2 linked regions of the Tardiphaga sp. 709 genome follow. Each later gene encodes a partner of the first gene's protein in a complex. Links are inferred from orthologs where the notes say so. Each region holds a gene or a part of one and is shown on either strand. Other genes may lie near its edges.

Region 1 (3,210 bases):
CCGACTGTATCGCGGATCAAGCCCGTTTCTTCCCGGAGTTCGCGAATGGCAGCGTCATGGAAGGTCTCACCTTCCTCTAAACCTCCGCCCGGTGTTGCCCAATAATCTTGGCCGGCGAGGGCACCTGATTTGTGAATAAAACGGAAGAGCAAAACGCGCCCGTCGTTGTCGATGACGAGCAGGCGCGCGGATTTGCGCTGGCGCATGCTTGGATCTTCCGTTGTTTCCCTTTCGGGCTGAGGTTTCATCCCCGCCCGCGATACGGAGCGACGCCTTGCTCGGGCACCCACACGCCCTTGGGCAGCGTCCCGGTTTGCCAGAACACGTCGATGGGGATGCCGCCGCGCGGATACCAGTAGCCGCCGATGCGCAGCCATTTCGGCTTGATGGCCGAGGCGACGCGCTTGCCGATCTCGACGGTGCAATCCTCATGAAAGGCGCCGTGGTTGCGGAACGAGGCAAGATACAGTTTCAGCGACTTCGACTCGACCAGCCACTGGCCGGGCACATAGTCGATCATCAGATGGGCGAAATCCGGCTGGCCGGTGATCGGGCACAGCGAGGTGAATTCCGGCGCGGTGAAGCGCACCACGTAATTGGTGTCTTTCTGCGGGTTCGGTACACGGTCGAGTTTGGCCTGCTCCGGGGAGGTCGGCCATTCCACAGCGCGGCCGAGCTGCAAGTCAGCAGGCAATTTGGGGGATTTGGGGGGTGTTTTTGACATAAATATCTCCGTTGCGGCGGTTCATAGCCAATCCCGGGCCCGTCGTCACGCCAAGCGGGGTTTTCCCGCCGGGAGGCTTGCTGTAGAAGCGGCGCCAACGACCCACCCCCAGCACAAAGAGGGCATCCATGACCGCCATCGTCGACATCATCGGCCGCGAAATTCTCGATAGCCGCGGCAATCCCACGGTTGAAGTCGACGTCGTCCTCGAAGACGGGTCGATGGGCCGCGCCGCGGTTCCGTCGGGGGCTTCCACGGGCGCCCATGAGGCGGTCGAGCTGCGCGACGGCGACAAGTCCCGCTATCTCGGCAAGGGGGTGCAGAAGGCCGTCGATGCCATCAATGGCGAAATCTTCGACGCCATCGGCGGCATGGATGTCGAGAACCAGGTCCAGCTCGACGAGATCATGATCGAACTCGACGGTACCCCGAACAAGTCGCGCCTGGGCGCCAATGCGATCCTCGGTGTCTCGCTGGCCGCCGCCAAGGCGGCCGCGGAATCCTTCGACATGCCGCTGTATCGCTATGTGGGCGGTACCTCGGCCCGCACACTGCCGGTGCCGATGATGAACATCATCAATGGTGGCATGCATGCCGACAATCCCATCGACTTCCAGGAATTCATGATCATGCCGGTCGGCGCGTCCTCCTTCGCCGAAGGCCTGCGCTACGGCGCCGAGATTTTCCACACGCTGAAGAGCGAGCTGAAGAAGGCCGGCCACAACACGAACGTGGGCGACGAAGGCGGTTTCGCACCCAATATCGGTTCGGCCGAAGCGGCACTGGATTTCGTCATGGCCGCCATCACCAAGGCCGGCTACTCCGCCGGCAAGGACGTGATGCTGGCGATGGATTGCGCCGCCACCGAGTTCTTCAAGGACGGCGCTTACGTCTATGGCGGCGAGAACAAGACCCGCAACATTTCCGAACAGGCCAAGTATCTCGCGCAGCTCGTTGCCAATTACCCGATCGTCTCCATCGAGGACGGCATGTCGGAAGATGACATGGACGGCTGGAAGCAGCTGACCGATCTGATCGGTTCGAAGTGCCAACTGGTTGGCGACGACCTGTTCGTCACCAACGTCACGCGTCTTGCCGATGGCATCAAGAACGGCCGCGCCAATTCGATCCTGATCAAGGTCAACCAGATCGGCTCGCTGACTGAAACGCTGAGCGCCGTCGAGATGGCCTACAAGGCTTGCTACACCGCGGTGATGTCGCACCGTTCGGGTGAGACTGAAGACTCCACGATTGCCGATCTCGCCGTCGCCACCAATTGCGGACAGATCAAGACCGGTTCGCTGGCCCGCGCCGACCGCACCGCCAAGTACAACCAGCTGCTGCGCATCGAGCAGCAGCTCGGCACCCAGGCGAAATATGCCGGCAAGGCTGCACTGAAAGCTCTCGCGTAAAGCGCGAGCGCGGCCGTCCAGGCCGAGCAAGAACTACGCGATCAACGCCGTTCGCTGAAATAGCGGGCGGCGGTTTTCATTGAATGACACTGACCGCGTAAGCCGACAACGAGGTTCAATTTGTAGACGTCACCATGATACCCCATTGCGGTCGCGAAGGTATCACGTTGCGGGTTCAGCCTTCTCCAGGCAATGCCGACGGAGAACGCGAATGCCCAACATCTTTAAGGTCCAAGGTTTCGGTGCACTGTCGGAGTGGAATGGACAGTTCTCCAGTGCATCGGCCGATCAGGCGTTTCAGGCCATGGCGTCACTGGGATCAAATTCGATCGCGCTGACGACGCGGATATGGACTGACAGTCGGACCGGCAATGACGTGCTCGCCGTGCCGGCCAAGACCGAAAGCGATGCAAGCCTGCTGGTTGGTTTTCAGAAGGCGCATGCCGCGGGGCTGGATGTTGTTTTCAAGCCGGGCATAACAGGTCTCGACGGCACGATCTCGCACAGTCTGGCGCCTTCGGACGTCGATGCCTTCTTCGCGTCCTACAAGGCCGAGATCGTTCACCTGGCTGAAATTGCAGAGCAAGGCGATGTCGCCAGTTTCGCCATCGGCAATGAGATGAGCAGCCTGTCGGGCGACGCCTATCGCAGTTACTGGACTGATATCATCGGAGCCGTGCGCGGCGTCTATCATGGCGAAGTTACTTACGCGGCGGCAACCGACGAAGCATCCAAGGTCAGCTTCTGGGACCAAGTCGACACGATCGGCATCAACGCCTATCCGCCCTTGACGGCCAGCACCACGCCGACGGTGGTCGATCTCGTGCATGCCTGGAACGAGGTGCCGTATAATCCGTATTACGCCAAGGCTTTCGGCTACCAGTCACCCGTCGATTTCTTTCATTCGCTGTCGATGGATTACGGCAAACCGGTGCTGATGACCGAGGTCGGCTATCGCAGCATCGATGGCACCGCGATCAATCCGGGCGGCGGATCATCCAAGGCGCCTGCGGATCTCGCCGAGCAAGCCGATGCCTATAATGCATTCTTTCAGGTCTGGAGCGCGCATGGCGG
Region 2 (4,037 bases), 500 kb from region 1 along the record:
CTCTACAACCAGCGCAGCGCGCGGTTGCCCAGAGAGGCGGTCCTAGCCCAGGCGGTGTCCGGTCCCAGGTCCTTTCTCGCTCCCGGGGCGGCTTTAGACACTTCATGACGGATTATTCCGGCCTTACGGGCGGAGTATGCGACAGCCGGTGACCGCGTTCTGCGGCGCGCCGGACGTCAGCAAAAGGCGGCGCCTTTGCCGCCAAGATGTTCAGACGGGCCGACGCTTGATGCGCCAGACTGTGATGCCGACCGAGACCCAGGTGGGAACTATGCCGATGCGAGGCCCAAGCCTCGCGCGTCGCCCCGCACTGACCTCGCGATCGGCACGGCGTTCAGGGCTGTGTTTCGGCCTTCCCCTCACCCCCGAATCAGGTGGACCGTTGCGTCACCCGGCTGCGCGACACGCGCTTGCCGCCACGCATGCCGTCCGCCTCCATGAGCTTCCAAATGCCAAACAAAATGTTGATCGATGCGACCCACCCGGAAGAGACCCGGGTCGTCGTGGTTCGCGGCAATCGCGTCGAAGAGTTTGATTTCGAGACTGCGCAGCGCAAGCAGCTCCGCGGCAATATCTATCTCGCCAAGGTCACGCGCGTCGAACCGTCGCTGCAGGCCGCCTTCATCGAATACGGTGGCAACCGCCACGGCTTTCTAGCTTTCAGCGAAATCCATCCGGACTATTACCAGATCCCGGTCGCCGACCGTCAGGCGCTGATCGAGGCGGATGAACGGGCCCATCGCGAAGCTGAGGAAGAGACCGAAAACCGCTCCAACCGTAAGCGCTCACGTCATCGCAACTCCCGTCGCCGCGACCGTGGTGAGCGGGTGCAGAGCGACGTCGTCGATACGACAGCGATCGATCCGTCGCAGGCCGAACAGCCGCGCGATCCGGCCTTCGAGGTCCACAGCCATCCCCATGATGACGGGCACCACGCTGCCGATCACGACCATCATGACCATGACGGTCACGAGCACACCCACGCGCATGAGCACGCCGAAGGCGATCATGCGCACGACCATGATCACCACGATCATGCCCCCGCACCGGTCGCGTCCGAGAGCGTCGCTGCCGAAGCGGCGGCTCCCGAGGTCGTCGTGTCCGAGGTCGTTGCATCCGAGCCTGTGACCGAACAGCCTGTTTCGGCAGGGTTCTCGCCTGCTCCGGTCGAAGCCGTTGCGGAGACGCCAGCGCCAGTCACCGCCGAAGCGCATGATGATCACGCGCATGACGAACAGATTCAGGCCGCTCACGCCGAAGAGAACGCGGCGCATGCCGAGGACGTTCACCACGAAGAGCGCGCCGAGGGTGAGCACACCGCTGCCGCTGACAGCGACGAACACGACGACGAGGAAGACGAAGAAGACGGCGAGGAAGAAGCCGAAGAGGATCAGGTCGAATCCGTCGGCGGTGACGACGTTCTCGAGGAAGTCCCCGAGCGCGCCTTCCGTCCGCGTCGCCAGTACAAGATCCAGGAAGTCATCAAGCGCCGCCAGGTCATGCTGGTGCAGGTCGTCAAGGAAGAGCGCGGCAACAAGGGCGCTGCGCTGACCACCTACCTGTCGCTCGCCGGCCGCTACGCCGTGCTGATGCCGAACACTGCCCGTGGCGGCGGCATCTCGCGCAAGATCACCTCGGCACAGGATCGTTCGCGTCTCAAGGAAGTGGTGTCGGACCTCGACGTGCCGGAAGGCATGGGGATCATCCTGCGCACCGCCGGTGCCTCGCGCACCAAGCCGGAAATCAAGCGCGACTTCGAATACCTGATCCGGATGTGGGAAACCGTCCGCGACATGACGCTGAAGTCGCAGGCCCCGACCCTCGTCTACGAGGAAGGCTCGCTGATCAAGCGTTCGCTGCGCGACCTCTACAACAAGGAAATCGACGAAATCCAGGTTGCGGGCGAAGCCGGCTATCAGGAAGCGCGCGACTTCATGCACATGCTGATGCCGAGCAATGTGCGCGCGGTGAAGCAGTATCGCGACGGCCAGCCGCTGTTCTCGCGCATGGGCGTCGAGAGCCAGTTGGACGCGATGTTCTCGCCGACCGTGCAGCTCCGCTCAGGTGGCTACATCGTCATCAACCAGACCGAAGCGCTGGTCTCGATCGACGTGAACTCGGGTCGTTCGACCCGCGAGCACCACATCGAAGACACCGCGCTGAAGACCAATCTCGAAGCCGCCGAGGAAGTCGCGCGTCAGCTCCGCCTGCGCGATCTCGCCGGCCTGATCGTGATCGACTTCATCGACATGGACGAGAAGCGCAACAACCGCGCTGTCGAACGCAAGATGAGCGACTGCCTGCGGCAGGATCGCGCGCGCATCCAGGTCGGCCGCATCTCGCATTTCGGCTTGCTGGAAATGTCGCGCCAGCGCATTCGCGCCAGCGTGCTGGAGAGCTCCACCGATATCTGCCCGCATTGCGGCGGCAGCGGTCATGTCCGCTCGGTCTCGTCAGTAGCCCTGCAGTTGCTGCGCGGCCTCGAAGAGACCCTGATGAAGGGCGCCACGCATAACCTGATTGTGCGCACCCGCACCGATGTCGCGCTCTATGTGCTGAACCACAAACGTGGCCATCTGCGCGATCTCGAAAACAGCTTCAAGGTGACGCTCGCCGTCATCGCCGATCCGAATGTCAGCGGTCAGCAGTCCTTCGTGATCGACCGCGGCGAACAGGTGCATACGCTTGAAGCCGCCAAGGCGCTGCTCGCGGCGCAGGTTGCGGCCTTCCCGCCGCCGCTGGAAGAAGAACCCTTCGACGACGAAGACCTGTTCGAGACGGAAGCCGAGATCGAGACCGAGGAGACCGAAGGTCTCACCGACGACGAGACCTCGGGTGAAAGCGCCGCTGGCGATGCAGACGGTGATGGGCGCAAGCGCAAGCGTCGTCGGCGCCGTCGTGGTCGCTCGGGCGAAGCCCGCGAGGGCGGCGCCCCCGGTCGCGAGGGCGGCGAGTTCCAGAACGCCGCTGAAGGCGCGGTTGAAGGTAACGTCGAAACCGTTGGCGACGACAGCGAAGGCGAAGACGACGAGACCGACGATCAGCCCCGTGAAGCCCGTACCGACCAGCCGGCCGATGGCGAGCGACGTCCGCGTCGCCGCGGTCGTCGTGGCGGTCGTCGTCGGCGTGGTGGTAACGACGAAGGTCTGGCCGGATCGATTTCCGATGAACTCGGACCGACGCAGAGCTCGGAAGCCAGCGATGCTGTGGCCGATCTCGAAGGTCAGGACACGCGCCAGCACGCAGCTCCGGACGCCGTGACGTCCTATGCCGCACCACAGCCACAGGCCGAACAGAGCCGTCACGACGCCGTGCCGATGTTCGCTCCGGCAGCGCCTGAGCCGGCGCCGGCTGCCCCTGCTCCTGTCGCAGCACCTTCCCCCGTGCAGGAAGCCGCGGCACCGCAGGAAGATGACAAGGCTGCAGCACGCCGTCGCTCGACGGTGCGCGAGAAGGTCAACTTCGGTTCGACGTCTCCGGAGCCGCAGCCCGCTGCAGCGCCTGTGGCCACTACACCGGAGCCGACACCTGCTCCTGTGGCCGCAGCGCCAGCAGCCGAAGCCCAGCCGCGCAAAGCTGGCTGGTGGTCACGCGTCCTCGGCAGCGACTAAGCGCCTTCCAACGCAACAACGAAAAAGCCGCCCGGCAAAACCGGGCGGCTTTTTTAGTGCTGCGATCTACTGCGAATCAGTCCGTCGTGATTGCCGTTTCCACATCCGACGGATCAATGGTCTTGTTGAGATTGGCGTGCATCGTGTCGTGATCAAGCTCGCCTTCCCACCACGACACGAACACCGTAGCAATGCCGTTGCCCGTGATGTTGGTAAGCGCGCGCACCTCGCTCATGAATTTGTCGATCGAGAACACGATCGCCATGCCGGGCACCAGACGCGGATCGACCACCGACAGCGTGGCTGCCAGCGTGATGAAGCCGGCACCGGTGACGCCCGAAGCGCCTTTGGAGGTCAGCATCGCCACGATCAGGATAGTCACCTGCTGGCCGAACGACAGATCCACACCGAGCGCCTGGGCGATGA

What was found.
Region 2: the proteins of eno (region 1) and RSO67_RS03280 are in contact, whole or in part, in a solved structure (PDB 2FYM), measured with the Escherichia coli proteins. The link is inferred for Tardiphaga sp. 709 from one-to-one orthologs.

The regions. Positions count from the first base shown.
Region 1 is NZ_CP135529.1:102,337-105,546, forward strand. The notes cover bases 101-2,994. They hold eno (phosphopyruvate hydratase), read left to right. Parts: upstream 101-852; coding sequence 853-2,136; downstream 2,137-2,994. Other genes in these bases: RSO67_RS00525 (NUDIX hydrolase), read right to left, coding at 101-206; queF (preQ(1) synthase), read right to left, coding at 245-724; RSO67_RS00540 (glycoside hydrolase family 113), read left to right, coding at 2,348-2,994. Also shown: more of RSO67_RS00525, read right to left, coding at 1-100; more of RSO67_RS00540, read left to right, coding at 2,995-3,210. UniProt on the Escherichia coli protein: Catalyzes the reversible conversion of 2-phosphoglycerate (2-PG) into phosphoenolpyruvate (PEP). It is essential for the degradation of carbohydrates via glycolysis.
Region 2 is NZ_CP135529.1:606,442-610,478, forward strand. Bases 91-3,811 are described here. They hold RSO67_RS03280 (Rne/Rng family ribonuclease), read left to right. Parts: upstream 91-449; coding sequence 450-3,611; downstream 3,612-3,811. Other genes in these bases: RSO67_RS03285 (dicarboxylate/amino acid:cation symporter), read right to left, coding at 3,688-3,811. Also shown: more of RSO67_RS03285, read right to left, coding at 3,812-4,037. UniProt on the Escherichia coli protein: Endoribonuclease that plays a central role in RNA processing and decay. Required for the maturation of 5S and 16S rRNAs and the majority of tRNAs. Also involved in the degradation of most mRNAs.